Regions from separate parts of the Faecalibacterium butyricigenerans genome, predicted to be linked through region 3. Evidence: predicted binding sites of a transcription regulator. Region 3 holds the regulator's gene; each other region holds the start of a gene.
What was found. Region 3 encodes Rex, which represses fermentation and respiration genes when NADH is low (regulators of the CRP and FNR family bind a similar motif). Its sites were predicted from a motif close to ATTGTTAANNNNTTAACAAT; they were not measured.
Positions count from the first base shown of each region.

Region 1: a site for Rex is predicted at 6,835-6,854, ahead of fucO (lactaldehyde reductase). Genes of this name have one in related genera too.
Region 2: a site for Rex is predicted at 3,312-3,331, ahead of coaD (pantetheine-phosphate adenylyltransferase). Genes of this name have one in related genera too.

Region 1 is NZ_JAJEQL010000001.1:30,292-40,608, forward strand. Features, by position in the region: gene LKD23_RS00155 (iron-sulfur cluster assembly scaffold protein) at 1-217, opposite strand, end outside; gene LKD23_RS00160 (MFS transporter) at 437-1,648, opposite strand; gene hisS (histidine--tRNA ligase) at 1,997-3,229, shown strand; gene fsa (fructose-6-phosphate aldolase) at 3,289-3,948, opposite strand; gene LKD23_RS00175 (putative ABC transporter permease) at 4,036-5,322, opposite strand; gene fucO (lactaldehyde reductase) at 5,615-6,763, opposite strand; gene LKD23_RS00185 (hypothetical protein) at 7,011-7,496, opposite strand; gene LKD23_RS00190 (alanine/glycine:cation symporter family protein) at 7,713-9,113, opposite strand; gene LKD23_RS00195 (hypothetical protein) at 9,355-10,317, opposite strand, start outside.
Region 2 is NZ_JAJEQL010000032.1:4,457-14,773, forward strand. Features, by position in the region: gene LKD23_RS10505 (3-hydroxyacyl-CoA dehydrogenase family protein) at 1-333, opposite strand, end outside; gene LKD23_RS10510 (enoyl-CoA hydratase-related protein) at 416-1,201, opposite strand; gene LKD23_RS10515 (acetyl-CoA C-acetyltransferase) at 1,323-2,540, opposite strand; gene coaD (pantetheine-phosphate adenylyltransferase) at 2,632-3,135, opposite strand; gene LKD23_RS10525 (butyryl-CoA:acetate CoA-transferase) at 3,653-4,999, shown strand; gene LKD23_RS10530 (AI-2E family transporter) at 5,048-6,325, shown strand; gene LKD23_RS10535 (radical SAM/SPASM domain-containing protein) at 6,417-7,844, opposite strand; gene LKD23_RS10540 (TetR-like C-terminal domain-containing protein) at 7,981-8,556, opposite strand; gene proC (pyrroline-5-carboxylate reductase) at 8,845-9,651, shown strand; gene proB (glutamate 5-kinase) at 9,656-10,317, shown strand, end outside.
Region 3 is NZ_JAJEQL010000011.1:42,353-52,669, reverse strand. Features, by position in the region: gene LKD23_RS06175 (MBL fold metallo-hydrolase) at 1-897, opposite strand, end outside; gene LKD23_RS06170 (YgiQ family radical SAM protein) at 870-2,924, opposite strand; gene LKD23_RS06165 (DNA translocase FtsK) at 3,024-5,891, opposite strand; gene LKD23_RS06160 (ClpP family protease) at 6,024-6,710, opposite strand; gene LKD23_RS06155 (redox-sensing transcriptional repressor Rex) at 6,979-7,620, shown strand; gene LKD23_RS06150 (thymidine kinase) at 7,699-8,301, shown strand; gene LKD23_RS06145 (ABC transporter substrate-binding protein) at 8,784-10,154, shown strand.

The DNA.
Region 1 (10,317 bases), on a different contig from region 3:
CCACCAGAGCTTCCTCGATGACGCCGTTCTTGATGTTCAGAGACAGCTTGCAGGTGCCCTGCTGAGGTGCACACCAGCCCACACCGTGGGTGTAGCCGCTGATGTCCTTGATCTCATAGGCCTTGACCCATGCGCCCTCCTCGGGGATGGGAGCCGGACCATGCTTAGGACCTTTGGTGATCGGGCACATATTCTGTACTTGCTGCGAATAGGTCATAATCATACTCTCCTTTTGACAAATTGATGTCACACGGCCGGGGCTTCTCTCCCCTGCCGCCTTGCATTGACCGGGCTGCGCCGCTCTCTTTTCAGCGCTCCTCCCGGTACTACCACGCACAGTTTTATTATAGAGGACGACGGCGCAATTTGCAAGCTATTTCTGACAAATTTTTCGCAATCTTTTTGTTATTTTCGTTTTTCCTCGAAAGAGCGTTTCTCAGTTCGGCTTCTTCGGGCGCTCTGGCTGCACCGGCGTGACGGCCCAGATACAGGCAAAGCCTGCCGCCGCACCCGCGATGGCGAGGACGTGCCTCCCCGGCCCGAAGCCCCAGAAATTGGCGATAAACGGGAACAAAAGGCTTCCCACGCTCTGTCCCAGCGCCAGAAAGCCATAGTTCACTCCGGCGTGGGGCAGGCCGAACAGGTCGGTGGAGAGGGCGGGCAGCACTGCCGCCAGCGCCGAGTAGCAGAAGGTCAGCCCTGCGTACACCCCTACGACGGCCCATCCACGGGCTGACCAGAACACCACCGAAAGCCCCAGCGACGCGCTGAAGAGGATGAGGTCGGTCGGCCGCCGACCAATTTTGTCGCTGAGCAGGGGCATCAGCAGCCGCCCGGCCGCGCTGCCCACGCTGCCCAGCACCACGGCCCAGAGGGCGGCGCTCTCGTCCAGCCCCCGCTCCATGCCCAGCTTCAGGATGATGGGGCTGAACAGCAGCACCGCCGGGGTGGAAAAGCAGACCGCTCCGGCGCAGAGCCAGTACTGGTGTGTGCCCAGCATCTGCCGGGGCGAGAGGTCGAGGGATGGTGCGGCGTCCCCCTTTCCCTGCCCGCCGGGCCGGGGCTTTTCCGGCGGAGGGTCGGTGAGGAGAGCGCTCCCCGCAAGGCAGACCGGAAGGGTCAGCGCCCCCAGCGCCCAGAAGGCCCCTCGTATCCCCTGCACCGGCCCGAAGCCCCGCAGCGCCGTGCGGACGAAGACGGTGAGGAAGGCGCCGCTCAGGCCCACCGCGCCCCCGATGACGCCGGTGGCAAGGCCCTTCCGCCCCCGATACCACTTCTGGGCGCAGGACTGGATGGACGGATAGAGGAAGGCAGTGCCGAGGCCCGCCGGGATGCTGAACACCCCAAAAAAGAAGCTCCCCTTCCCGGCCGGGAGGGCCGCCGCCCCAAAGAATCCGCCGCAGAGCAGCCCCGTCCCCCAGAGGGCCGCAAAGCGAGGCCCCCGCTTGTCCTGCAAAAATCCCCCGATGACGCATCCGACGCCGAAGGCCGCGATGAGCACCCCGAACGCATAGCCCGCCCCCTGCTCACTGAGTCCGTATTCCTCCATGACCGGCTTCTGGAACACGCCCCACGCAGCGGGCAGGCCGGTCAGCACCTGTATCGCCGCCCCTGCCGCCAGGATGGCCCAAGGTCTTGTTTTCTGCATTCTTTGCATCACCTCAAAGAATAGTGTGTCCTTTTTGATTGACAAAAAGACAGTATTCTTTATAATTAGAAGGGTATTATATAGCAATTCAACTTTTTAATGCAACAGCAACAGCGTTGAATTGCATATCGCAAATATGCTGTTTGACTGTTGCACTAATTTCTTGACTTGCGATAAAAATCATCTCTCATGTTGCGCTGTCGTGTGTCCTGACCGCAGGGCACTCCCGTTTCTGGTTCAAGTAAGCTTGTGCGTCCCGCGCAGGCCTTGCCGACACGCCAGTGGCTCCCCCTTTGGGGGAGCTGTCGCGTCAGCGACTGAGAGGGCTATAAAGAGAGGACATACACTATGAAAACTCAGGCCTTAAAAGGGATGCGTGACCTTCTGCCCAACGAGCAGACCCTGCGCGACTACATTCAGGGCAAGATCCTCGAGACTTACCGCGCATCCGGCTTCGAGCGCATCTCCACCCCCATGCTGGAGGATATGGAGAACCTCGACAAGTCCGACGGCGGCGACAACCTGAACCTCATCTTCAAGGTGCTCAAGCGGGGCGACAAGCTCACCGCTGCCCTGAACTCCGGCGACCCGAAAGAGCTTTCGGATATGGGCCTGCGCTATGACCTGACCCTGCCCCTGAGCCGCTTCTACGCCGCCAACAAGGACAAGCTCCCCCACCCCTTCAAGGTCATCCAGACCGACCGCGTCTTCCGCGCCGAGCGCCCCCAGAAGGGCCGCCTGCGTGAGTTCGTCCAGTGCGACATCGACATTCTGGGCGACGAAAGCCCCAACGCCGAGGTCGAGCTGATCGACGTGACCACCCGCGCCCTGCTGGGCATCGGCTTCGACGGCTTCACCGTCAACATCAACGACCGCCGCATCCTCCGCGGGATGCTGGAGAGCATGGGCTTTGCCGCCGACACGCTGGACTCCGTCTGCATCACCTTCGACAAGATGGATAAGATCGGTGCCGACGGCGTCAAGGCCGAACTGCTGGAAAAGCAGCTGCCCGAGAGCGCTGTCAACGCACTGGCCGACTTCATCGCCGCCGGTGAGGTGACGCTGGACGCCGTGGCCTCCCGCTGCGCCGACCCCGCCATCGCCGACGACCTGAAGTATGTCCTCGCCACCGCCAACGCCATGGCCGCAGGCCGCTATCAGGTGGCCTACTGCCCCAGCCTCGTGCGCGGTCAGGGCTACTACACCGGCATGGTCTTCGAGATCACCTGCCCACAGTTCAGCGGCGCAGTCGCCGGCGGCGGACGCTACGACAACATGGTGGGCAAGTTCCTTGGCACGCAGGTGCCCGCCGTCGGCTTCTCCATCGGCTTCGAGCGGGTCTGCGGCATCCTGCTCGAGCAGGGCTACCAGATCCCCGGCGCAAAGCAGAAGATCGCCCTGCTCTACGGCAGGGACGCCGACTTCACCGCCGTCCTGAGCCGGGCCGCCGCCCTCCGCGAGACGTACAACGTCACCGTCCTGCCGCAGGGCAAGAAGCTCGGCAAGCAGCTGGGCCAGCTGGAGGCAGCCGGCTTTGCGGGTGCCGCCTTTATGGACAAGGACGAAGTGAAGATCTTCTGATCATCCCGGATACAGCAAAAGCGGCAGGCCCGACGGTCTGCCGCTTTTTTGTTTTGCTCTTATGCGCCGAAGACGGCGGTATAGTCCGCCTTGAACTTCTCGATGCCCTGATCGGTGAGGGGGTGCCTGGTCATCTGCTCGATGACCTTGTAGGGCACGGTGGCGATGTCCGCACCGGCCAGCGCACACTCGGTAATATGGATGGGGTTGCGGACAGAGGCCGCAATGATCTGCGTATGGATGTCCGGGTAGTTGGCGAAGATCTCGCTGATGGTGCGGACAAGGTCGATGCCCGGCTGGCTGATGTCGTCAAGACGGCCAAGGAAGGGGCTGACGTAGGCCGCGCCGGCCCGTGCGGCCAGCAGGGCCTGATTGGCCGAGAAGATAAGGGTGCAATTGGTGGGGATGCCCTTGGCGCTCAGGGCCTTGATGGCCTTGAGGCCCTCCACGGTCATGGGGATCTTGACGACCATGTGCTTGGGGTCGAGGGCATAGATGGCCTCTCCCTCCTTCACCATCGTCTCCGCGTCGGTGGTGGTGGCCTTCACCTCACCGGAGATGGGGCCGTCCACGATGGAGGCGATCTCCGCCAGCGTCTTGGCGTAGTCCTTGTGCTCCTTTGCGATGAGGCTGGGGTTGGTGGTGACGCCCGAAATGACGCCCATATCATTGGCCTTGCGGATCTCGTCCACATTTGCGGTATCGATAAAGAATTTCATACAGGTCCTCCCTTCGTTCTTCGTGAGAACATTTCTGCCCTTATTTTACTACACTTCCGGCAGAGAGAAAAGAGTCCCCTGCAAATTTTACGTCTTTTTTGCGTTGGGGTATACCCGCTCCATCCGGGCATTGTCGAAGTGCTCGTCGAGGAAGACGTCCAGCCGGTTTGCCGGGGCGAGACCGCTGGTGCGGGCGTCGTAGCGGGCCAGCGCCAGACCGGAAAGCCCCATGTTCACGGCCATGAACACCGTCAGCACCACCGTCATCCACGGCAGGATGTGCTTTTTGAGCTTTGCCATCAGCTTTGCGATGAGGGGGTAGCCGTACCGGATCCAGACCACCGCCGCGATGCCCCAGAAAAAGCAGTAGAGCAGGTTGACACGGCCCCCCAGATTGAACTTGAAGCCGCTGTAATCCCAGAAGATGACGCCGAAGAGCAGCTCGCCCACAGCGCTGCAAAGATACTCATACACGCCGCCCAGCACAAAGCCGAAGAGGAAGATGGAGCGGTCGCTCCGCTCCTCGCTGCCCCGCAGCAGGACAGCCGCCATGACCAGCGCCAGCCCCCACACCACGCTGAAGGGGCCCCACACAAGGCTCGAGCGGCTCATCCAGACCCCCGCCGTCACCCGGCAGAAGAGCGTCTCCACCACATCGCCGAGGAACGCGCCGATGACGAAGAGCCAGACGAGGTCGCCGAAGCTCAGAGCCTTCTCGGCCTGCACCGTCGGCTCGGGCCGGACAGCAGTCGGATAGGCCTTCTGGATACGCTTTTCCACATGGGCGATGAGCCGCTGGCGCAGCTTGTCCGAGTGCTTTTCCAGCTCAAGGTTGAACTGTTCCAACTTCGGGTGGCTGGCGGCGTACTGGTTGACGGCCAGCGCCGTACCCAGCTGGTCGAGGACAGCGATCGTCATCATGACCCAGACGCCCACATGCAGCAGCCATCCCGGCAGAAGGGCGCAGAGGCGCAGCAGCAGGCCGTTGCCCCATAGGACGCTGGCCATGCCCAGCAGACCCCAGAGCACCGAATATTGCAGGCAGACATAGCCGTCCAGATTGAACTTCTTGTCCGAGTAGTCCCACCAGCGGCGGCGGTGCACCCGCTCCAGCAGCTTGGCCGTCACCCACTCCACCACGGTGGCGTCCGCCGCACAGCCGAGAAAGAGGGCCAGCGGGGCCGAACGAAGGTCGGCGAAGCCCACGGCCATCAGCACAGCCGCCGTGCCGTAGACGAAGCAGAATGGGCCGGACGCCACGCCACGGTTGACGAAGGCACGTCCTTTCACCGTCGCTGCCACCGTTTCGGCCACCCAGCCGAGGAATGAATAGACCAGATAAATGACACAGAGGGTATAAAAATTCAGCTCCATTGCGTGTTTCCTTTCCCATATGAATGGTTACAGGGATATTGTACGCAGTTTTTGCTTCCCGCGCAAGAGGAAGGCAGAATTTTCACGCAAAAAGGCCGCCGAAAGACAACCTCTCCGTCTGCGCCTTTGGCGCAGCCACCTCCCCTATCGAGGGGAGGCCTTGGCAGGGCGGAAAGCCTCATCTCTTCGCCAGAGGCTCCCCTACAAGGGGAGCTGTCGAGCGACAGCGAGACTGAGAGGTTGTACTTAGCAGCGGCCTATATTTTATAAGGGTAAAGCGCTCAGGCGCAGCTTACAGCTGGCTCTTGTACAGCTCCATGATCTCCTCCACGCTGGTGTCGCGGGGGTTGCCGGGACGGCAGGCGTCGGCATAAGCGGACTCGGCGAGGAACTGGATGTCCTCCTCCTTCAGGATGCCGTGGAGATTTGCGGGGATGCCCACATCCGCAGACAGCTGCTTGACGGCGGCGATGGTGGCATCTGCTGCCTCGGCGTCGTTCATCTCGTCGATGCCCACAACGCCCATCGCCTTACCGACGGCGCGGTAACGCTCACCGGCGACGGTCTTGTTGTACTCCAGACCGACGGGCAGCAGGATAGCGCAGGCCACGCCGTGGGGGGTGTCGTACAGAGCGGACAGACCGTGTGCCATGGAGTGGACGATGCCCAGACCCACGTTGGAGAAGCCCATACCGGCGATGTACTGGCCCAGCGCCATGCCCTCGCGGCCCTCGGGGGTGTTCTGGACAGCGCCGCGCAGGTTCTCGCTGATGAGCTTGATGGCCTCGAGATGGAACATATCGGAGATGACGCAGTGGCCCTTGGTGATGTAGCCCTCGATGGCGTGGGTCAGAGCGTCCATACCGGTGGCGGCGGTCAGGCCCTTGGGCATAGAGGACATCATATCGGGATCGACGACGGCGATCTCCGGAATATCGTTGGTATCGACGCAGACGAACTTGCGCTTCTTCTCCACGTCGGTGATGACGTAGTTGATGGTGACTTCAGCTGCGGTACCGGCAGTGGTGGGCACTGCGATGGTGAAGACCGCGTGCTTCTTGGTGGGAGCAACGCCCTCCAGAGAGCGGACATCAGCGAACTCGGGGTTGTTGATGATGATGCCGATGGCCTTTGCGGTGTCCATCGAAGAACCGCCGCCGATGGTCACGATGCAGTCTGCCTCAGCGGCCTTGAAGGCGGCCACGCCGTCCTGCACATTGGCGATGGTGGGGTTGGGCTTGATCTCGCTGTAGACGGCGTAGGCGAAGTTTGCAGCATCCAGCAGGTCCGTGACCTTCTTGGTGACGCCGAACTTGATGAGGTCGGGGTCGGAGCAGACGAAAGCCTTCTTGTAGCCGCGGGCTGTCAGCTCGGGCACGATGTTCTCGATGGCACCGTGGCCATGGTAGGAAATGGTGTTCAGAACGATACGATCAGCCATTGGTAATAAACCTCCCAATTTTGCGTCCCGCCGGGCGGCAGGCACGACTCTCTTTGCTTCTACTTTACCACTTTGTTAAAACATTTTCAATGTCATTTCTTATGATTTTCATGAAATTTTTATACTTTTTTGCATTTTTGCAGGAAAAGTGAACAAAGTCCCAAGCTTGCAGACCGCAAAAAGCGCCCTCCGGTGTGATTCCGGAGGGCGACTTCTGTATGTATTCGATTTTTAAATTCTTCGACGTTTAGACAACTGCCCGTGTTTCTTCGTTGGAAATCACGACCATCAACTCATGTGCACCGGTATCCTCGTTCGTTATTACAAGATAGCCATAGCTTCGATCAGAATAGTCCACACGATTCTTGTCAGCCACCTCTTTTAACTTACCAGTGACATCTTGAACGATTTCGCCCCAGTTCGGGTCGCCCTCATAGATTCTCCATGCCAGAGCAATATAGCTGTCATCATTATATTGTTTAGCTGCTTGTTTTACATCCTTTTCGAGTTCATCGGTCAGTTCAGCACTGTAAGTCAGCCTCTTGTAGCCCAATGTCTCCATCTTTGCAGTAAAGCCATTCTCAAAGTCCTGAACACGGGACTTATTGATTGTCACGGTCTGGCCATTTACTTTAATAGAGCCGCCACCACCGCCTCCGCCGCAGCCGGTGAGCAGGGTCAGGGCGAGGGCGCTGGCCAGAGCCAAAGCCATCAATTTTTTCATGATTTTCATATCGTTTCCTCCTCAGATTTTGAGAATTTGCAGAAGAGCGTTTCTGCTGTTTCCGATTCTACCCCCCCCTGTATCCATTTGTCAAGTTGTTCGGCTCTCAAAAGCCATATTTCGTCCTGTTTCACAAAGGCAGACTCCGTATTTTATCACAATATACAAAAAACACGGCAGATGCACATTAAAATGCATCTGCCGTGTTCCGCTCTAAGTAACTCTTTATTTCTGTGCCCCTTCGCCCGCGAAGAACTCCTTCGTGAGCTTTGCCACCGTGCCGGAGAGCAAAAGCAGGGCGATGAGGTTCGGGATGCTCATCAGGCCGTTGAAGGTGTCGGCGATGCTCCACAGCAGCCCGAGGTCCACTGTCGCGCCCAGAATGGACACGAAGGAGTAGACCACGAGGAACGGCCCGACCACCTTGTCGGTGTGGAACAGGAACTCGATGCACCGGGAGCCGTACAGGCCCCAGCCGATGATGGTGGAGAACGCGAAGCAGCAGAGCGCCACTGCCGTGAAGATGGACGACCAGCCGCCGTAGGTGGCCGTGAAGCCGGAGATGGTCAGTTCCGCGCCTGCCGCGCTGCCGTAGCCCACCGGCACGCCGCTGCACAGGATGACCATGGCGGTCAGGGTGCAGATAACGATGGTATCGGCAAAGACCTCGAAGATGCCGAACATTCCCTGCTTGACCGGCTTGTGGGTGTCGGCGCAGGCGTGGGCGATGGAGCCTGTGCCGAGGCCGGCCTCGTTGGAGAAGATGCCGCGGGAGACGCCCTTCTGCATACTGAGAAAGACGCTGCCGATGGCACCGCCGGTGACGGCCTGCGGGTCGAATGCACCGCCGACGATGGAGGCAAGGACCGCCGGGAAGCGGCGGTAGTTGAGCGCCACGACGCCCAGCGCCAGTACAATGTAGAACAGCGCCATAAAGGGCACCAGCTTCTCAGTGACGCTGCCGATGCGCTTGACGCCGCCCAGCAGCACCATTGCCACCATCATGGCCACCACGATGCCCACGATGAGGTTGAGGGTGGGCAGGATGCCGTTCAGGCCGCTGCCGGTGGCCAGCAGGGCCGAGTCGATGGCGGTGACGATGGTGTTCACCTGCGTGGCGTTGCCGGTGCCGAAGACGGTCAGCACGCCGAACAGGGAGTAGAGGACCGCGAGGAACTGCCACCGGCTGCCGAGGCCGTTCTTGATATAGTACATGGGGCCGCCCACAAGCTCACCGTTCTTGTTCCGCTCGCGGAAGTGCACCGCCAGCGTCACCTCGGCGAACTTGGTGCACATCCCCAGCAGAGCCGAGCACCACATCCAGAACACCGCGCCCGGCCCGCCGATGGCGATCGCGCCCGCCACGCCGGCGATGTTGCCGGTGCCGACGGTCGCAGCCAGCGCAGTGCAGACCGCCTGAAACGGCGTCATTGCGCCGTCGGAGGCATCCTTCCTGCGGAAGATGCGTCCGATGGTGGTGCGGATGGCATAGGGGAATTTCCGGATCTGCAAAAAGCCGGTCCGCACGCTGAGCAGCAGGCCCACGCCAATGATGCAGACCATCGCCGGGATGCCCCAAATGAAGCTGTTGACCGCCTGATTGACGGCTGTGATGGTTTCGAGCATGATAGTTTACGCCTTTCTTTGGAAGCTGTTTTTGTAAGCGGTGTGCAATGCTTACGAAAACGGCTTCCTGATTTTAACACAACGAAAGATATTTTATCTCATTCCACACGCTCTGTCAATTTCTCCGAACCGTGAAATCTCCGTGCCCCGGATGAGAGTTTGTTGAATTCGTTTCATTCCAGCATATAAAAATCGGATGCAATTCTTATGCATCCGATTTTTATATGATATTGCTCTGCGCTCAATAGACATAACCCTTTGCTGCGTAGTCATTCAAATCGACGCGGAACACCGTCCAGCCTTCCGCATTGCGGTACATTCCCGGAGCAATTTCCGTATACCCCACATCCCTGCCATTTGCAATCAGGGCCATCTGGTTATATTCTCCTGCATTTCCTATTACTGTCAGGTCTCCCAGCACGGAATACGCCTTTTTCACCCGGAGTCTTTGGTTGTTCATGTTGATGGTATAGTAGTCCATCCAATACTGAATCTTATCCGTGTCGGTATAATCGATCGCAGCGAGTTCATCATCTGTGTATATTCCTTTTACACAAACGATTACTTCATTGATTTCTGTATTCGAACCTCTTGTCATCAGAAGTTTTTCCAGATTCGCGTAATACCGTTCCGGAGATTCCGTGATGGTCGCCGCCTTTGCAGCTCGAATCGCTTCCACCTGCGTTTTTGTTGTCGGGTAGCCTTGAGCTGCATAATCTGCAAGGTCGATGCGAAGCCTGTATTCTCCACCGATTTTCACAAAACCATTTCCCAGAATTTCTGCCCTGGTCTTTGAATCTGCCATTTCTTCTACAGCATCCGTATAATTACTCTTCGCCAGAACCGTTGTCGGCGAACCCACCGGAAGCAAATCACTTATATAATAGGCGGTTTCTTCGTTTCCTATTCTATATTCAACATAGATAGTCGGACCGCTGATTTTTCCCTGCTGAGCCTTTGCATCGAACTCACTTTGCTGCAAATAATCTGTATTGCAAAAGCCAACCGCACCCGTCAGGGTCACTTCCGAAGCGCCCTCATTTTCCTTTACAATATTCCCGAAGACCTGTTCTAGATAAGAATAATACAGTTTTCCTCTCGCCAGCACCTCTTCATCAGAGTATACAGTATCCGCGTATGCTGACAGCGGCGCAACCAGCATAGCAATCAGTAAAAAAGATGCTATGATTTTTTTGCACTTCAT
Region 2 (10,317 bases), on a different contig from region 3:
GATGCACTCGGGCTTGCAGATCTTATCCAGCTCGCCGAAAGTGGTCTGCTTGACCTTCATATCCTCGAAAGCAGCCTCAACGATGAGGTCGCAGTCAGCGCACAGGTCTTCCTTCAGGCCCGGGGTGATGGCGGCGACGATAGCGTCGACCTTCTCCTGCGTCATCTTACCCTTAGCCACCAGCTTGTCGTAGCCCTTCTTGATCTTTGCCAGACCATTCTCAGCCCACTCCTGCTTGATGTCGCAGAGTGCAACAGTGTTGCCCTCGACCTGAGCAAATGCCTTTGCGATGCCCTGGCCCATAGTGCCAGCGCCGATAACACCGATCTTCATGGGAAATCTCTCCTTTATTATGTAATGTATATCCTCTCCGCCACCTCCCCTTTCCGGGGAGGCTTTGCAGAGGTGGTTGGTTTTAGTTGTTGGTGAACACAGCCTTGGGCTTCGGTTTCTCACGGCTCAGGAAGCAGGCCATGCCTTCCTTCTGGTCGTGGGTCTCGAAGCAGTCGCCGAAGAGCTTCTCTTCGACTTCGACAGCCTTCTCGATGGGGAGGCTGATGCCGTCATTGATAGCCTTCTTGCAGTTGCGCACCGCGATGGGGGCGTTCTTGGCGATCTTGCCTGCCAGCTTCAGGACATTCTCCATCAGCTCAGCCTGCGGATACACTGCGTTGACCAGACCGATGCGGTATGCCTCGTCTGCCTTGATGTTCAGTGCAGAGTAGACCAGCTGCTTTGCCATGCCCATGCCCACCAGACGGGCCAGACGCTGGGTGCCGCCGAAGCCCGGGGTGATGCCCAGACCGACTTCCGGCTGACCGAACACAGCGTTGTCGGAGCAGATGCGGATGTCGCAGCTCATAGCCAGCTCGTTGCCGCCGCCCAGTGCGAAGCCGTTGACGGCTGCGATGACGGGGATGGGGAAGCTCTCGATCATCAGGAACACATCATTGCCCAGCTTGCCGAAAGCCTCGCCCTCGGCCTTGGTCATGGTGCTCATGGAGCCGATGTCAGCGCCTGCCACGAAGCTCTTGTCGCCTTCGCCGGTCAGGACGATGCAGCGGATGGTCTCCTGATCGACTGCCTCAAAAGCAGCCTTCAGGTCAGCCAGAACCTCGGGGTTCAGGGCGTTCAGTGCCTTCGGGCGGTCGATGGTGATGATCTCGACAGCGCCCTGCACCTCGGTTTTTACAAATGCCATTGTGAAAACCTCCAATCAGGTTATATCTTACTCAAATCAGCCCCCGGACAGGGGGACAGGTCTCCGGTCCTGCCCCTTGTCCGGGCGGTATCAATATCCGGAGTGACCCTTCAAAGGGAACTTAGTCCATCTCGACGATGGTTGCGCAGCCCATGCCGCCGCCGATGCACAGGGTAGCCAGACCCTTCTTTGCACCACGATGCTTCATAGCATACAGCAGGGTGACGAGGATACGAGCGCCGGAAGCGCCGACCGGGTGGCCCAGAGCGATGGCGCCGCCGTTGACGTTCAGCTTGTCCTTGTTAAAGCCCAGAGCCTCGCCGACTGCGATGGACTGAGCTGCAAATGCCTCGTTGGCCTCGATCAGATCCATATCATCAACGGTCAGGCCGGTCTTTGCCATGACCTTCTTGGTGGCAGCGATGGGGCCGAGACCCATGACCTCAGGCTCGACGCCTGCCAGAGCACCTGCGACCCAAGTAGCCAGAGGCTTGATGCCCAGCTCCTTAGCCTTCTCCTCGCTCATGACGACCAGAGCAGCAGCGCCATCGTTGATAGCAGAAGAGTTGCCAGCGGTCACGATGCCGTCCTTGGTGAAGGCGGGCTTCAGGGTGCCCAGCTTCTCGACCGGGGTCAGACGGGGGCCTTCATCGGTATCGAACACGGTGTCGCCCTTCTTGCCCTTGATGACGACAGGAACGATCTCGTCCTTGAATGCGCCGTCCTTGATGGCCTTGTCAGCCTTGATCTGGCTGTTGTAGGAGAACTCATCCAGCTGCTCACGGGTGATGGGGCTGTAGCCGTACTTCTTCTGATAGGTCTCGTTGCTGCAGACATTCTCAGCGGTCATGCCCATGTGCTTGTTGAAGCCGCAGGCATCCCACAGTGCGTCGTTGACCATGGTATCGACCAGCTCGCTCTTGCCCATGGGAGAACCCATGCGGTAGCCGTAGCGGGCCTTCTGCAGGGCGAAGGGAGCCATATCCATGTTCTCCATACCGCCTGCGACCACGATGTCAGCATCGCCGGCCTCGATCATCTGAGCAGCCATGTTGACGCAGTTCAGACCAGAGCCGCAGACCACGTTGACGGTGACAGCGGGGGTCTCGATGGGCAGGCCAGCCTTCAGGGAAGCCTGACGGGCGACGTTCTGGCCCAGACCAGCCTGAATGACGCAGCCCATGTAAACATGATCGACCTGCTCAGGCTTCACGTTTGCACGGTTCAGAGCTTCCTTGATGACGATGGAGCCAAGCTCAGCAGCAGGGACGTTTGCCAGAGTGCCGCCAAACTTACCAATAGCGGTACGGCAGGCAGATGCGATAACAATTTTTTTCATGTTAATAGCCTCCTGAAATGTGTATATTTACGGGGTTTTCGTAAAACGATCTATCAAAAGGCCCGAGAGCCTTTCTGCATGATAAAAGGGATCAGATGGTCTTTCCTTCCGCCTGAAGCTGCTCCACTTTCGCGTGGATGGCCGCTTCTACGTTGGGCGTCACGAACTTGGAGATGTTGCTGCCGTAGCGGGCAGCCTCCTTGACGATGGTGGAGGAAAGGTAGCTCCACTTGATGCTGGTGGCGAGGAACATGGTCTCGATGCCGGGCATCAGTGCGTGGTTGGTCTGCGCCAGCTGGATCTCGTTTTCGAAATCCGTCACGGCCCGCAGGCCCCGCACCATCACCGAGGCGTGGCGCTTCTTGGCGAACTCCACGGTCAGGCCGTCAAAGCCCTCCACCGTCACGTTCGGGATGTCCTTGCAGCACTCCTGCAGCAGCGCCACCCGCTCCTCTACGGTGAACAGGGGGTTCTTCGCGCTGTTGATGAGCACTGCCACGATGAGGTGGTCGTTGATCTTTGCTGCCCGCTTGATGATGTCGAGATGTCCTCTCGTGACCGGGTCGAAGGACCCGGGGTAAACTGCTGTTGCCATCGGTATGGTCTCCTTTATCGCCGCGCTTTGGAAAAGCGCAATTTGGTGTTGCCATGATAGCACTTTTCAGTTCCCGCTTCAAGTATCGAGGCATACGCCCCTCGCAACATCGTTAATTTTTAGTCAATTAACGTCGCACTGGGGCGCTTTGTCTTGGTACACATTAAGTAAACCATATTGTCAAAATTTTATCAAGTCTTTTTTCGAAAAAATTTGTTTTTGTCGTACCAAATTATCCCCACAAATTGCTAAGATTTTTAGTCATCTTGTCCGTAGGGCTATTTTTTACGAAAGGGGGCTTGATTCTGCTCTTTGTTAATGTTATAACTAAGTTGAGCAAGTCTGCCTCTGCCGGAGGCATCCGTCCTGCTGTTTCCAAGGATACCGCCGGGATGTGATAAGCCGGTGTCAAAACTGGAAACGAACGGTAAATTTCCGGCAAAGATCTTTGTTCCGCAGGAATGTAAATGGTAAATTTACAATTCTTTTATGTTATTATAGGAGAGGATGGTTTATAATGGATTTTAAGGAAATGTACGCGCAGAAAAAGATGACCGCCGAGCAGGCTGCCGCGCTGGTCAAGAGCGGCGACTGGGTGGACTACGGCTGGTGTGTCAACACCCCTGTGGCCGTGGACGCCGCCCTTGCAAAGCGCCTGCCGGAGCTGGAGAATGTCAACTTCCGCGGCGGCATCCTGATGTGGGTGCCCGAGATCTTCCAGATCGACGACCCTGCTGCCCACATGACTTGGAACAGCTGGCATATGGGCGGCATCGAGCGCAAGGCCATCGCACAGGGCTTTTCGTTCTACTCCCCCATCCGGTATTCTGAGCTTCCCCGCTATTACCGCGAAAGCCCCGACCCGCTGGATGTCGCCGTCTTTCAGGTAACGCCGATGGACGAGCACGGCTACTTCAACTTCGGCCCCAGCGCTTCTCATCTGGGCGCTGTCTGCGAGAAGGCCAAGAAGATCGTCGTCGAAGTCAACACCAATATGCCCCGCTGCCTCGGCGGCATGGAGAACTGCGTCCACATCTCCCGGGTCACCGGCATCGTGGAGGGCAGCAACCCGCCCATTGGCCAGATGGCCGCTGCCGGCCCCGCTTCTGAGGTCGATCTGAAGGTCGCAAATCTCGTCGTGCCCCAGATCCCCAATGGTGCCTGCCTGCAGCTGGGCATCGGCGGTATGCCCAACGCCATCGGCAGCCTCATCGCACAGAGCGACCTGAAGGACCTCGGCGTCCACACGGAGATGTACGTCGATGCCTTTGTGGACATCGCCAAGGCCGGCAAGATCACCGGCGCACACAAGCAGCTGGACAAGGGCCGTCAGGTCTACGCCTTCGGTGCCGGCACCCAGAAGATGTACGACTACCTCAACAACAACCCCGAGTGTATGTCCGCCCCCGTCGATTACACCAACGACATCCGCAGCATCTCCGCACTGGACAACTTCATCTCCATCAACAATGCGGTGGACATCGACCTGTTTGGTCAGGTGAACGCGGAGAGCGCCGGTATCAAGCACATCTCCGGTGCAGGCGGCCAGCTGGACTTCGTGCTGGGTGCCTACCTCTCCAAGGGCGGCAAGAGCTTCATCTGCCTGTCCTCCACCTTCTTTAATAAAAAGACCGGCCAGCTGGAGAGCCGCATCCGTCCCACGCTGGAAAATGGCAGCATCATCACCGACACCCGCGCCAACCTGCATTATCTCTGCACCGAGTACGGCTGCGTCAACCTCAAGGGCCTGACCACTTGGGAGAAGGCTGAGGCCCTCATCAACGTGGCACACCCCGACTTCCGTGAGCAGCTCATCAAAGAGGCCGAGAAGATGCACATCTGGCGCCGCAGCAACAAAATCTAAACATCGCCGTATCGGCTCCTGCCGTCTGCGGCAGGAATGGAGTCTCACATGATGGACAAAAAACCGCACATCAAGCCCTACATCTACGGAATGTTGGCGGGCTTTGGTGCGATAAGCCTGAGCATCCTCTTTTTCTTCTTCATCTACCGCTTCGACGGCTTCGGCGACGCCGTCTCCACCATGACCGGCATCCTGATGCCCTTCATCTATGGTGCGGTCATCGCCTACCTGCTCAAGCCGGTGTGCAACACCATCGAGAACTTTCTGCACCGCATCTTCCCCCAGAAGATGCACGGTCTGGCCAATATGCTGGCCATCGCGGCCACCCTGCTCTTCGGCATTCTGGTGGTCTACGCGCTGGTGATGATGGTGGTGCCGCAGGTCATCTCCAGCGTCACCTCCCTCTACTACACGGCCCAGACCAGCATCACCCGCTTCATGCGGTGGATCAACACGCAGGACGTCTTTCTGGACAATGCGACCCTGATGGGCTACTTCAACGACGCTTACGATGCCATCACGAGCAATCTGGCCTCTCTGCGCACCACCCTGCTGCCCTCCCTCCAGAACCTGCAGGGCATCCTGAGCAGCGTAGGCGTGGGCGTCATAAACGTGGTGACGTGGTTCAAGAACCTGCTCATCGGCCTCATCGTTGCGGTCTACCTGCTGGCCAGCCGCAAAAAACTTGTCAAGCAGGCCAAGATGATCCTTTACAGCATCTTCAAGCCCCGCTGGGCGCAGCTTATTCAGGAAGAAGTCCTTTACGCAGACCGGATGTTCGGCGGCTTCATCAACGGCAAGATTCTGGACTCTGCCATCATTGGCGTGCTCTGCTACTTTGCCTGCATCGTCTTTAAGTTCCCCAGCGCTCTGCTGGTGTCCGTCATCATCGGCGTCACCAACGTCATCCCCTTCTTCGGCCCCTTCATCGGTGCGGTCCCCGCCACCCTGCTCATCCTCATCCAGAGTCCCATCAAGGCTCTCTGGTTCGTGCTCTTCGTTCTGGTGCTCCAGCAGCTGGACGGCAACGTCATCGGCCCGAAGATCTTGGGCAACACCACCGGACTTTCCAGCTTCTGGGTGCTCTTCTCCATCCTGCTGTTTGGCGGGCTGTGGGGCTTCGTGGGCATGATCGTAGGTGTGCCGCTGTTTGCCGTCATCTACGACATCATCAAGAAGCTGGTGTTCCATGGCCTCCGCCGCAACGGCCAGCTCGGGCAGGTAGAAACCTACCATGAAGAGTTCGGCGACCCGGATGACCCGGCTCCCGCCCCTGCCGAAGCAGAGAGCGAGACCGAGATCGTCATCGACTCCGGCGAAGAATAACAAGAACAAGCCCCCATCCTCCCGGCTGCCTCAGCCGGTGAAGATGGGGGCTTTTCTGCGCATTTTTATTCCAGTGGAAAGACCGATAAAGTCATTTCGCGGTAGTGGGTCTCCAGTCCTTGTAGTTCTCGTACCGGCTCTCCCGGAGCGTGACGTGGGACCAGATCTCGTCGGCCACAGGCTGCCAGTCTGCCGCATAGGCCGCACACTTGTCGCAGAGGTGGTCTACAGTCTCGGGGGACTGCAGATCCGTGCTGTGGGCACCGGTGTCGTGGACCATCTTCCGCAGCAGCTCGGGATTTTCCAGCATCGGACAGGGCCGCAGGTGGTTTTTGTTGAACGGCTGCCCATTGTGATAGGCCATGAAGAGGGGGCTGCGGAGGATGTCGAGGATGCTGCTGTCGTGGATGTTGGCGTTCGAGTAGTGGATAAAGACGCAAGGTTCGGCGTCGCCCGCCGAGTTGATGTGGAAGTAGTTGCGTCCACCTGCGATGCAGCCGCCCACGAACTCGCCGTCGTTCTGGAAGTCCATCGGGTAGAACGGGATGTCGCTCTTCTCCGAGCGGAGATACCGGATGCGCTCCAGCATATACTTGCGCTGGGCCGGGGTGGGCATCAGTTCGGGTGTAGCCTCGTTGCCCACCGGCATGTAATGGAAGTAGAAGCCGAAATGCGCGCCCTTATCGCAGAGCATCCGCATGAAGTGGTCGCTGGTGACGGCCTCAAGGTTGTCCCTCGTGTAGCAGATGGACGTCCCGAAGAGGATGCCGTGGGCCTTCAGCAGGTCCATCGCGTGCATGACAGCGGCATAGTGTCCATCGCCCCGCCGGGCATCGTTGGTGGAAGGCGTGCCCTCGATGGAGAGCATGAAGGCGATGTTGCCCAGCTTTACCACCCGCTCACAGAACGGCTCGTCGATGAGGGTGGAGTTGGTGTAGATGGCGAACTGCACATCGTTGTGCTTCTCCGCCAGACGAAGGATGTCCGCCTTCCGCACCAGCGGCTCGCCGCCGGTGAGCATATAGAGGTAGACGCCCAGCGCCTTGCCTTCGGTGACGATCTTGTCCATATCCTCAAAGCTGAGGTTGTTCTTGTGGCCGTACTCGCCCGCCCAGCAGCCCACACAGTGCATATTGCAGGCCGAAGTGGGGTCGAAGAGGATGAGCCACGGGATGTTGCAGCGGTACTTGACCCGGTTCTCCCGGATGGTCTTGGTGCCCCGGAAGAATGCCTCATAGCCGAGGTTGAGGGCCGTGGTGCGGGCCACATTGGGGTCTGTCTGGCTGAGCACACAGTTGATGAGCTTCGACCACTTGCTGTCCGGGTCAGCCAGCACGGCGTGGGCGTGCTCGTAGGTCTCCTCGCTGAAGGAATCGCCGTAAAACTGCTTTGCCACGTCCACCATCTCGGCGATCGCCTTCTGACGGTCCTTGTTGACATGGGCCAGTGCGACATCCACCATCGTCCCGACAGCAGCACGCTGCACCTTGTGGCTCAGAGAATCCAATGCGGTACTCATAATGTCAGCCTCCTTAGCCGGTTCTTTGCCGGTTTTCTTTGACAATACTTTAACATTTTCTCCGCAAAGGTTCTATAAACAACGAAAGCAGGGTGATAGTTTTTCCATCACCCTGCTTTTGTTGCTCAATTTTTTATCAGTCTGTCTCGATTGATGCTTTTCCATCCGTGCGGAAGCGCTGCAAGGCCCGCTTCAGGTCGCCCTGCATGATGGTGTTCAGGCGCTCGGCCATGATGGCCGGGTCGGCCTTCATGTCGCGGCGGATCCATTCCAGCGCCAGTCCCACGAAGCCGTACTTGTAAAAGTCGATGATGAACTGCTTGTCTTCCTCTTTTACCGGGATGTTCAGCCGCTCCACGAATATCCGCAGCAGCGGGTCCAGCATCTTATAAAGGTACTGCTCCACTTGTTCGCGGCTGACCGAGCGGTAGACGTTCAGCACCAGCACCCGGTTGGCCTGCACCTTTTCCAGCATCTCCCGGAGCGCCCCGCTCCACGTCTCGAAATCCTGAAGTCCCTCCAGCGCCTCGGCGGCATCCTCCATCAGGATCCAGTCCACAAGGTCATAGATGTCCTTGAAATGATAATAAAAGGTCATGCGGTTGACGCCGCAGTCCTCGGTGATGTCGCTGATCGTGATCTTATTCAGGGGCTTGCGGAGGAGCAGCTTTTTCAGCGATGCTTCCAGCGCCCGTTTTGTCGTCTGTGCCACAAGAATGCCCATCCTTTCCGACCAGAGCCTCTTGCCCCAAGGCTCTCTGCCTGTCCCTCTGCCGCGCAGAGTTTTCCAACTTTCATCGGTCATATCTTTATGATACCGCAGACCGCCGGAACAGTGCAAGCATCTTTTCCAACATTTTCATGAACTTTTTGTGTCCCACCGCCGGGTGTTTCCTCTTTATTTCCGGCAAAGACTGCCTCTTTTCCCCCGCAGCAGAGACAAAATACTTGATTTTCTGCCCGGCTGTGCTTAAATGGAAAGCAGAAAGGAAGGGTAAGTATGAGAAAGACCATCGGATTTTTAGGCTGCGGCAACATGGGCGGGGCCATCGCCCGGGCCGTCTGCAAGGCAGCCGACCCCCAGAGCGTCTGGCTGGCCAACCGCACCCCCGCCAAGGCGGAGGCGCTGGCCGCAGAGCTGGGCTGCAACACCACCAGCAACGACGAAGTCGCAGGCCGCTGCGACCTCATCTTCTTGGCCGTCAAGCCTCAGATGATGGAGGAGCTTCTTGCCCCTCTCCGCTTCACGCTGGCCGAGCGGCCGGGCCGCTTCGTGCTGTGCAGCATGGCGGCAGGCCTGTCCATCGGCCGCATTCAGGAGCTGGCCGGCGGGGACTACCCCGTCATCCGCATCATGCCCAACACCCCGGCCTCTGTGGGGGCAGGCATGATCCAGTACTGCACCTCCGGTGTCACCGCCGAGGAGGAAGCCGACTTCCTCCGCCTGATGGCCCCCGCCGGGCGGCTGGACGCCGTGCCGGAGGCCCTCATCGACGCAGCCAGCTGCGTGTCCGGCTGCGGCCCGGCTTGGGTGTACCAGTTCATCGAGGCGCTGGCCGACGGCGGTGTGGCCTGCGGCCTGCCCCGGGCCAAAGCGCAGGAGTATGCCGCCCAGATGGTGCTGGGCAGCGCAAAGCTGGTGCTCGAGAGCGGCCAGCACCCCGGCGCACTCAAGGACGCCGTGTGCAGCCCCGGCGGCAGCACCATCCAAGGCGTCCGGGTGCTGGAAGAAAAGGGGATGCGGGGCGCTGTGATGGACGCCGTCCTCGCCGCCTACAATAAGACAAAAGAGATGGGAAAGGGCTGAATCTATGCGCATCGTCGTCAAAGTGGGCACCTCTACGCTGGCCCACGCCACCGGGCGGCTGAACATCCGCCACGCCGAGGAACTGGTAAAGGTCCTCAGCGACCTGAAGAACGCCGGGCATGAGGTCATCCTCGTGTCGTCGGGTGCCATCGGCATGGGCGTGGGCAAGCTGTCGCTGCCCGCCCGCCCCACCGATATGTCCTCCAAGCAGGCCTGCGCCGCCGTGGGCCAGTGCGAGCTGATGTATGTTTACGACCGGCTCTTCAGCGCCTATGACCATACGGTGGCCCAGATCCTGCTCACCGGCGTGGACGTCGAGCACGCCAGCCGCCGGGAGAACATTCAGAACACCCTCACCCGGCTGCTGGAGCTGGGCGCACTGCCCATCATCAACGAGAACGACACCGTGGCCACCGATGAGATCACCTCCATCGGCGACAACGATACCCTCGCCGCCATCGTCACCTGCTGCATCAAAGCCGACCTTCTGGTGCTGCTGAGCGACATCGACGGCCTCTACACCGCCAACCCCCACACCCACCCGGAGGCAAAGCTTATCCCGCTGGTAAAAGAGATCACCCCCGAGGTGATGGCTCTGGCCGATGGGGCCGGGTCGGCGCTGGGCACCGGCGGTATGTCCACCAAACTCCGCGCCGCCCGGATGGT
Region 3 (10,317 bases):
CGTGATGGTTCCCAGAAGGTCGGTGCGGTAGACGTCCACGCCAGCATCCCGCAGGATGCTCAGGGTCTCCTCGTGGGGGTGGCCGTATTTGTTGTTGACCCCGCAGGAGATGATGCCCATCTCGGGCAGGACGGCGTTCAGGAAAACATAGCTCGTAGAGGTGCTGGAACCGTGGTGGCCCACCTGCAAGACGTCCACCTTGAGGTTCGCGCCGCTGGCCACAAGGTCGCGCTCGGCGTCGGCCTCCATATCGCCTGTCAGCAGAAAGCTGGTCGCGCCGTAGTCGATGCGCAGGACGATGGAGGTGTCGTTGGTTTCCTCATACTGGGCCACCGGGCCAAGCATGGTCACGGTGGCGCTGCCCAGCGCCCACTGGGTGCCCACCGTGGGCACCTCGACTTGGAGGTTCTGCTGCTGGGTGTACTTGACGAAGTCCTTGAAGCACTTGGTGGAGGCCTCAGTCACGGGGCTGTAGACGTGGTAGGCCGGGAAGTAGGCCAGCGCAGCGGCCAGACCTCCCACATGGTCCTCGTGGGCGTGGGAGCAGAAGACGTATTCCAGCTGCTCGACCCCCTGACTCTGCAAGTAGGAGACGACCAGACTGCCGTCGTCCACATTGCCGCCGTCATAGAGCATGAACTGTCCGTCGCACTCCACCAAGACACTGAGGGCCTGCCCCACATCGATGAAGTGCATTTGGAAGGCGGCGTCCTGTCCGTCGGCCGGGACGGTCTGGGAGGCGGCAGGGTTCGGGATGAGGTCGGCGCTGCCGCCGGGGAGGGCGGAGGAGGTGTCACAGCCCACAAGGCCCAGCACAAGGGCCGCTGCAAGGGCCAGCGCCGCAAGCCGGCTCATGAGCTTTCGGGCGGTCACTTTTTCTTTTTTGAAGTTTTCCACGATGCGTTCTCTTTCTGTTGATTACTTTTCGGTTTGTGCGCCGGGGCAGAGTGGGGCGCAAAGCGTGCGCCGGGGCTGGGCTGGCGGCCCGCCGGATTGCGGCCCGCCGGGCTGCTGCCCTGCGGCTTCGCGTTTTTGCTGCCCTTGCCTCTGGGCCGGACGGTATAGGTGCCGTCGCCGTGGATGGTCACGTCGGCGGCCTCCGCTCTGCGGGCCGAGCGCTGGACGGCGATGCGGCCCGCAGCGGGCACCAGCAGGGGGATCAGATCCTCCCGGTGGGTCATCTTCAGTGCCTTGATGACCTTTTCCGCGTTGCGCGGCTCATAGTACTGGAGCAGGGCACGCTGCAGGGCCTTGCCCTCGGCGGTCTTTTCCACGAACACAGGCTTGAGGGTGTAGGGGTCGAGGCCGGTGTAGAACATGCAGGTGCTCACCGTGCCGGGGGTGGGATAGAAATCCTGCACCTGCTCGGGGCGCATATGGTTCTTATAAAGGTACTCTGCCAGATAGACGGCATCCTTGAGGGTGCTGCCCGGGTGGCTGGACATGAGGTAGGGCACGAGGTACTGCTTTTTGCCCGCCTTCTTGCTCAGCTCGTAGAACTTGTCCTTGAACTTGTTGAAGGTCTCGATGGGGGGCTTGCCCATGTAGGCGAGGGTGTTGGGGGCGCAGTGCTCGGGCGCGACCTTCAGCTGGCCGGAAACGTGGTACTCCACCAGCTCCTTGAAGAAGGTGTCGTCGGGGTCGGCCATCAGGTAGTCAAAGCGGATGCCGCTGCGGATAAAGACCTTCTTGACGCCGGGCAGCTCCCGGACGCGGCGGAGGATCTTCAGATAGTCGCTGTGGTCCACGATCATGTGAGAGCAGGTGGTGGGGGCAAGACAGTGCTTGCCGCCGCTGCACATACCGCGCAGCATCTGCTCCCGGCAGGACGGGAAGCGGAAGTTGGCCGTCGGGCCGCCGACGTCATGGATGTAGCCCTTGAAATCCGGCTCGTGGGTCATCCGCTCCGCCTCGGCCACGATGCTGTCGGCGCTGCGGCTGGTGACGCGCCGCCCCTGATGCAGCTGGATGGCGCAGAAGTTGCAGCCGCCGAAGCAGCCGCGATTCTGGATGATGGAGAACTGCACCTCGCGGATGGCGGGCACGCCGCCCATGGCCTCGTAGATGGGGTGGTAGCGGCGGGTGTAGGGCAGGGCGTAGACCTTATCCAGCTCCCAGCGGACGAGGGGCTTGGCGGGGATGTTCTGGACGAGGTACTTTTCGCTCTGCTTCTGGACGATGATATTGCCGCTGACGACATCCTGATTGTCCATCTGGATGCGGCAGGCCTTGGCGTAGGCCACCTTATCGGAGGCCACCTTCTTGAAGCCGGCACACTCCACATACCGCTCGGGCAGGTGGTCGAAGTCGGTCATGTAGCAGGTACCATCCACGTCGGTGATGCTCTCCACCGGCTCTCCTGCCGCCAGACGGCGGGCGATCGCCACGGTCTGGTGCTCGCCCATGCCGAAGCTGATGATGTCCGCACCCGAGTCCTCGGCGATGCTGGGCAGGACGGTGTCCAGCCAGTAGTCGTAATGGGCGAATCGGCGCAGCGAGGCCTCGAGGCCGCCCAGAATGACGGGCAGATCGGGGTAAGCCTGCTTTGCAAGTCTGGTGTAGACGGTGGCGCTGCGGTCGGGCCGTGCGCCGCCCTTGCCGCCGGGGGAGTACTCGTCCTCGGCGCGGGGGATCTTGGCGACCGAGTAATGGCTGACCATGCTGTCTACGTTGCCGCCGCCGATGAAGAAACCGTACTTCGGCTTGCCGAACCGCTTGAAGTCCTCGCAGTCGCTGTAGCGGGGCTGGGCCAGCACGCCCACCTTGTAGCCCTCGGCTTCCAGCAGGCGGCTGATGATGGCGGTGCCGAAACTGGGGTGGTCCACATAGGCGTCGCCGCCCACCACCACAAAGTCCAGCTGTTCCCACCCCCGGGCCTCCATGTCGGCCCGGCTGATGGGGAGAAATTCGGTGTAATGTTCCATAGTTATCCTTTATCTCTTTTGTTAAACAATACCTGCCCGGCACGCCAGCGGCTTTTCTAACAGGAAAGCTGGCAAAACTGGAAGGCTTTGACTGAGCGGTCATTCATCCGGCTGATTCATCTGCATCTCCAGCCACTGCTGGCGGCTGATGAGGACAGCACGGGGCTTCGCGCCCTCGTAAGGGCCGATGATGCCTTTTTCTTCCATTTCGTCCATGATGCGGGCGGCGCGGGCGTAGCCCAGCTTGCAGCGGCGCTGCAGAAGGCTCGTAGACGCCTGACCGGCGTCGATGACCACCTCCACAGCCTGCTTGAGCATCGGGTCGCTGCCGCCCTCCTCATCGGAGTCGGCAGAGCCGCTGCCCTTCTTGCCGTCCTGAATGGCGTGTTTTTCCATCGCCTCGATCATGGCCTCGTCGTACTGGACGGTGGCGCTCTTCTTGATGAAGTCCAGCACCCGGCTGATCTCCTCATCCCGCACAAAAGTGCCTTGGATGCGGGTGGGCTTGGGTGCGCCCACCGGCATAAAGAGCATATCACCCATACCCAGCAGCTTTTCGGCACCGGCACCGTCGAGGATGGTGCGGCTGTCCACCTGACTGGACACGGCGAAGGCGATGCGGCTGGGGATATTGGCTTTGATGAGGCCGGTGATGACGTCCACGCTGGGGCGCTGGGTGGCTACGATGAGGTGCATACCGGCCGCTCGGGCCTTCTGGGCGATGCGGCAGATGGAGTCCTCCACATCCTTGCCGACCACCATCATCAGATCGGCCAGCTCGTCGATGATGATGGCGATGTAGGGCATCTTCTCGAGGTTCGGGTCGTTGGCTGCCAGCTTGTTGAAGGATTTGATGTCGCGGACATTGTTCTCGGCAAAGAGGTGGTAGCGGCGCTCCATCTCCTGCACCGCGCCGCCCAGTGCGCCTGCCGCCTTGCGCGGCTCGGTGACGACGGGCATCAGCAGGTGGGGGATGCCGTTATACTCCGCCAGCTCGACCACCTTGGGGTCGATGAGCAGGAGCTTGACGTCCTCGGGGCTGGAACGGAAGAGCAGGCTCATGATGATGCTGTTGACACAGACCGATTTGCCGCTGCCGGTGCTGCCCGCGATGAGCAGATGGGGCATCTTGCACAGGTCGGCCACCTGCGCCACACCGGCGATGTCCTTGCCCAGCGCGATGCCCAGCGGCGAGGTCATCCGCAGGAAGCTCTGGCTCTCGAAGACGCTGCGGATGTAGACCGGCGTTTTCTTGTGGTTGGGCACCTCGATGCCCACGGCGGGCTTGCCGGGGATGGGGGCCTCCATACGGACATCGGCCACCGCGAGGTTCAGGGCGATGTCGTCCGCCAGCGAGGTGATGCGGCTGATCTTGACGCCCGCCATCGGCTGCACCTCATACCGTGTGACCGACGGGCCGCGGGAAATGTCCAGCACACGGGTGCGGACGCCGAAGCTCTCCAGCGTGTCCACCAGCTTCTGGGCGTTGGCCTTCAGCTCATCCTCCGCGCCGGGGTCGCCCTCGTCGGGAGCACGCTCGAACAGCTCGATGGAGGGGTACTGATACTGGAAGCTCTCTTCCGTCTCGGCCTCCTCTGCGGGGGCCTTCGCGGCCTGTTCCTCCGAGACAGCGGGCTTTTCCATGGCCGCCGCCACCAGCGTGTTGAGGTCTTTTTCCTCCACCGGTTCGCTGGTGATGCTGATCCAGCCGTCCTCATCCGGCTCCGAGCGGAAGGCCGCCGCATTCTCGGCACTGACCGGCTGCGGGGCAGCCTCCGGCGCAGGCGTCGGCTCATAGAGCGGGATGCCGAAGGAGAGCGGCGGTTCCGGAGTTTCGGTCTCTTCCACCGGAGCAGCGGGCGTCACGGTCGGCGCGGCAGGCGGTTCCGGCTGGGCCGCAAAGAAATCTTCGGCGGCGGTGTCCACCGCATCCGGCACGATGGGGGTCACGGTGGCGCGGATGGGTGCACGACGGAGCGGGTCCATCCCAAAGGTCCCGCCGGGGCCGAGGATGATCGGCTCGATGGGTTCGCTGCCGCCCTCGGTGACGGTCGTATGGTCCGGGCCGAGGTCGATGTCAAAGGGGGCGCGGGGCCGGGGCTTTTCCACCTGCACCGGGACAGGCTCGGGCTGAGACGGGGCAGGTTCGGCAGGCGCAGGTGCGGCCGGCCCGCCGCCCTGCATCATCTGATGGCCCCAGTGGAAAACGCCCGCCAGCCAGCCGGGAGGCTGGATGTGGAACGCCGGAGCCTCCGGCTCTTCTTCGCTGTAGTCCTCCTCGTCCTCGGGGAAGTCGTCGTCATACCCATCGTACTCCTCCGCTTCGGCCTCTTCTGCCGCGCGGGCCGCAAGGCGCTCGGCACGGCGGGCGGCGTTCTGCTCGTGGACCGCGAGGCCCTTTTCGTGGACGCTGCCGCCCACATTGCAGAGCCACTGCCAGCACTCGGCGGGGGTGATGTCAAAGATGTACAGGCTGGCGCAGGCCGCCAGCGCCGCCATGACCAAGTTGGCGGCAGGCCTGCCGCAGAGCAGCAGGAGCGTCCCGCCCAGCACAGCGCCCAGTGCGCCGCCCGAGAGCCATGCACTCATCCCATTCTGATAGCAGGCGGCGGTCATCTGCGCGGCGGTCTGGTCGGCGGAGATGTCCGAAAAGACGATGACCGTACCGCTGGCGAAGATGAGGCCCAGCATAAGCTTGGCGATGTGGGGCAGGAGATCTTCGCCCCGGGTGTAGAGGATGGCCAGATAGCACAGCGCCGCCCCCACCACAAAGCTTCCACAGCCGAACAGGCCGAACAGAACATCGTGCATCGTGCGCCATGCCGAGCTGCCCGGCACGAAGGCCAGCGCCATAAGCACCAGCCCTGCGAACAGGGTGACAAGCCCCGCTGGCATCCGGTCCTGCGACCGTTTTTTGCGGCGCGAGGCGCTGCCCCGCGCGGAAGTTCTGCGTTTTCTTTTTGCCATGATCCCTAAAACCCGTTCCTTATCCTATATATAGAAGCAGGGCGCGCCCGAGGCGGCTCTGTCGGTGACGATGGAAGAATCCCGATACTATTCGATTCTTTCATTGTACCACGGGAAAAGTCAAATGGCAATTTATTTCCCCTCGATTTCTCGGTAGAGCCACGCCAGCGCATCCGACAGCCCGCCCAGCTCGTCGATGAGCTTTTCCCGCACGGCTTTCCGGCCGTCCAGCACGGTACCCACATCCATGACCAGCTCGCCGGTGCGCATCATCAGCTCGGTGTACCGCTTTTCCGAGATGCCGCTGTGGGCCGCGACGAAGCCGGTGATCCGCTCCTGCATCTGCTCGAACCAGCGCATGGTCTGGGGCACGCCCAAGATCATCCCCGAGTGGCGGACGGGGTGGACCGTCATGGTGGCGGTGGGCACGATGAAACTCCGCTGGGCGCTGACGGCCAGCGGGATGCCGATGGAGTGGCCTCCGCCCAGCACCACCGCCGCACTGGGCTTCGAGATGCTGGCGATGAGTTCGGCCAGCGCAAGCCCTGCCTCCACATCTCCGCCCACGGTGTTGAGCAGCACCAGCAGCCCCTCGATGGCAGGGTCTTCCTGCACAGCCACCAGCTGGGGGATGACGTGCTCATACTTGGTGGTCTTCTGGCCCTGCGGAGCTTCCACATGGCCCTCCACCTGCCCGATGACAGTCAGACAGTGGATGGCGTGAGCGCCCCGGGTGCGGTAGATGCTGCCCATGTCCTCGATCTGCTCTTTTTCCAATCGCTGCTGCTCCACGGGGATATTTTTCTCTTCCTGTGCCATTCTCTGCGCCCTCCTTTTTGCTTCATTTCAGCTTGTCCGGCATTCCTGTCGGTTATGCTTCGGCAAAGATTTCTTTGCTTTTGCAAAAAATTGCGCCAAAGGATTTGACATTCTCGCTTCCCGATGTATACTTTATACTAGAGATAAGATTGTCAAATAAGTATCATTATTGTACGAAAAAGTACACATTTATTCCTTGCCGGAGCGCCCTGCCGCTGCGCACCTCTCCCCCGGCGATCCTGCGGACAAAAAGAAAGGAGAACTCCCTATGAATACTCCCGGCAAAGCTTCCCTGCCCGTCATCAAGCGCCTGCCCAAATACTATCGCTACCTGCGCACCCTGAAAAACGACGGCATCACCAGCATCTCGTCCCGCGAGCTGGCCGCCCAGATGGGCACCACCGCCTCGCAGGTGCGGCAGGACTTCAACTGCATCGGCGATGTGAATGGCCGTCAAGGCATCGGCTATTCGGTAGAGAACCTGCTGAACATCCTTGAGGACCTGCTCTTCGGCAACGGTGACCGTCTGACCACCATCCTCATCGGCTGCGGCCGTCTGGGCAAGGCCGTGAGCCGCTTTATCACCACCGACACCAACGGCTATAAGCTCATCGCCGCCTTCGACAACGCCCCCGACGAGGTTGGCAAGGAGATCAACGGCATCCAGATCCTCCACATCGATGAGCTGGAGACGTTCTGCGCCGAGCATCACCCCGAGGTGGCCGTCCTCTGTCTGCCCCGCAGCGGCGCAGAGGAGATCAGTGGCCGTCTGGTGGCGCTGGGGATCCAGGGCTTCTGGAACTTCTCCCACTACGACCTGTCAGTGTCCTACCCCGATGTCGTCGTGGAGAACGTCCATCTCGGCGACAGCCTGATGAGCCTCGGCTACCGGCTGCGCAATCAGGACTGAGCCATCTTACTGCAAAATGCCGACCCTCTCCGTCAGGCTCTGGCTGGGAGGGTCCTTTCATGAGGAGATTTTTTCGACATGGCAAAGCTTTATTTCCGTTACGGCGCAATGAACAGCGGCAAGAGCACCGCGCTGATGCAGGTGGCCCACAACTATGAGGAGCAGGGGATGCGGGTGTTCATCCTCAAACCGAAGGTGGACACCAAGGGCAGCGGCGACCTCGTGAGCCGTCTGGGCGTCCGCCGCCCCGCCGACCTGCTGGTGCCGCCGGATATGGACCTCGTGGAGGCCGTCCGGGCCGCCAGCAGCGAGGGCAAGCCTCTGGCCTGTGTGCTCTGCGACGAGAGCCAGTTCTTTACCGCCGCACAGGCCGAGCAGCTGTTCATGGTGACGGTGGATCTGAACATCCCGGTCATCTGCTACGGCCTGCGCTCCGACTTCTCCCTCAAGGGCTTCCCCGGCTCCACCCGTCTGCTGGAGCTGGCCCACACCATCGAGGAGATGAAGACCATCTGCGCCTGCGGCCGCAAGGCCACCTGCAACTGCCGCAAGGTCAACGGCCGCTTCGTCTTTGAGGGCGAGCAGGTGGCCATCGACCTTCAGAACGACGTTCAGTACGTCAGCATGTGCCCCCAGTGCTATTTCCGGGAGCGCCGCGCTTTCTATGCCGCCCGCCGATGATCGTTTTCCCTGATTTCATGCCGTCCGCACGCCGGGCGGCATTTTTTGTATCTTTTCTTCATCCGTGATATATCAGCCAAGGCCCGATTCGCACGTTTTTTGCGCTATTGATATATCAGTTCATGGCCGGAAGTTTCTGTCATCGTCGCTTTTGATGTATACAACGTCCATTCGGCAAAATATGACTTGGTTACAAAATTCTTGCAAATCCGGCCATTCTTTCCCTGTTGCATCCCAGTTTTCTATGCAAATCGTTGAAGTATACAAGTTGCACAGTTTTTGGCCTCAAGTTTATTCATTATGGCAATGACGTCAAAACCGTGCAAAAAATAAGCGCAATATTTGTTCGTTTTCCGCCGCTATCCCTACAATTTGCATCTTTCTTTTTCTTCTTGCCTTTGGTATCATATTTGTATACAACGGATGCTTTGCAGAGGCGTCCGTGCAAGCAGTTGTTTTTTTACATTAGGAGGAGAACGAAAATGAGCAAGGCAATTTCTCGTCGTGACTTTCTGAAGGTCTCCGGCGCTGTGGGCGCTGCCGGCCTTCTGGCCGCATGCGGCGGCTCTGGCAACGCTGGCTCTACCGCCACTTCTACTGCTGCTTCCGCAGCATCCGTGGCCGGCCTGTCTTCTGACCCCGTCACCCTGACCATGAGCTGGTGGGGCGGCGAGTCTCGTCACAACGCCTATCAGGAGGCCATCAAGGCTTTCATGGCCAAGAACAGCACCATCACCATCAACCCCACCTTCGCTGCATGGTCCGGCTGGGAGGATACCATGTCCACCAAGTTCGCAGGCGGCGTCGCTGAGGATGTCTGCCAGATCAACTGGAACTGGCTGTACAACTATTCTAAGAGCGGCCAGACCTTCATCGACCTGAACAGCGTCACGGATTACCTCGACCTGACCCAGTGGGATGAGGCCAAGCTGGCTGCCTGCAATGTGGCAAATGCTCAGCAGTGCGTGCCCGTCTCCATGACTGGCCGTATCTTCTACTGGAACAAGACCACCTTCGACAAGGCCGGCATCTCCTACCCCACTACTCTGGACGAGCTGATGGCTGCCGGCAAGACCTTCCAGGAGAAGCTGGGCGATGACTACTATCCCCTGCATCTGGGCGCATACGACCGTATGATCCTGATGGTCTTCTACCTTGAGTCCAAGTACGGCAAGGACTGGGCAGACCCCACCACCTCCACCCTGAACTACGACGCTGACCAGATCGCCGAGGGCATCGACTTCATCAAGAGCCTCGTCGATGGCCACGTCATCATGAGCCTGCCCACCTACTACGGCTCCAACGGCGATAACGCTGCTCACCAGTCCAACGAGTGGATCACCGGCAAGCTGGCTGGCTGCTTCGAGTGGGACTCCTCCGCTACCAAGTACGCTGACGCTCTGGACGAAGAGAACAAGGCTGGCTTCACCGTCGGCGACGAGATCAAGTTCGGCGATTACAACGGCGGCTTCTCCAAGGTCTCCATGGGTCTGGCCATCACCAAGACCTGCGCACACCCCGCAGAAGCAGCTACCCTCATCAACTTCCTGCTGAACGAGGAAGAGGGCGCTTCCATCATGGGTTCTGAGTGCGGCATCCCCGCTTCCAAGGCTGGTCTGGCTGCTGCTCAGGCTGCCGGCGCTGTCAAGGAGCTGGTCGCTGAGGCAAACGGCAAGGTCATGGCCTTCGTTTCCAACCAGCTCGACCCCCTGTTCGAGTCCAACGACCTGAAGGCTACCGGCACCGGCGTCTATCAGGAGGTCTTCGACTCTCTGGATTACGACAACGTCTCCGGCGCTGATCTGGTCGATACCCTGCTGGACGGCATGGACGCAGTCGGCTATACCGTCTAATTTCCGCCTCACAGACCTCTCGCGGCCCGCGCACGCGCGGTGTTCGTACGGGCCGCACCGCATAAAAGGGTCTTGCAAGGGGGCATCCTTTCCACCTACGGACGGATGCCCCTTTTTCGCAAGACAGCGATGACATTTTTTTGACAAAAGTATGTCCAAATGA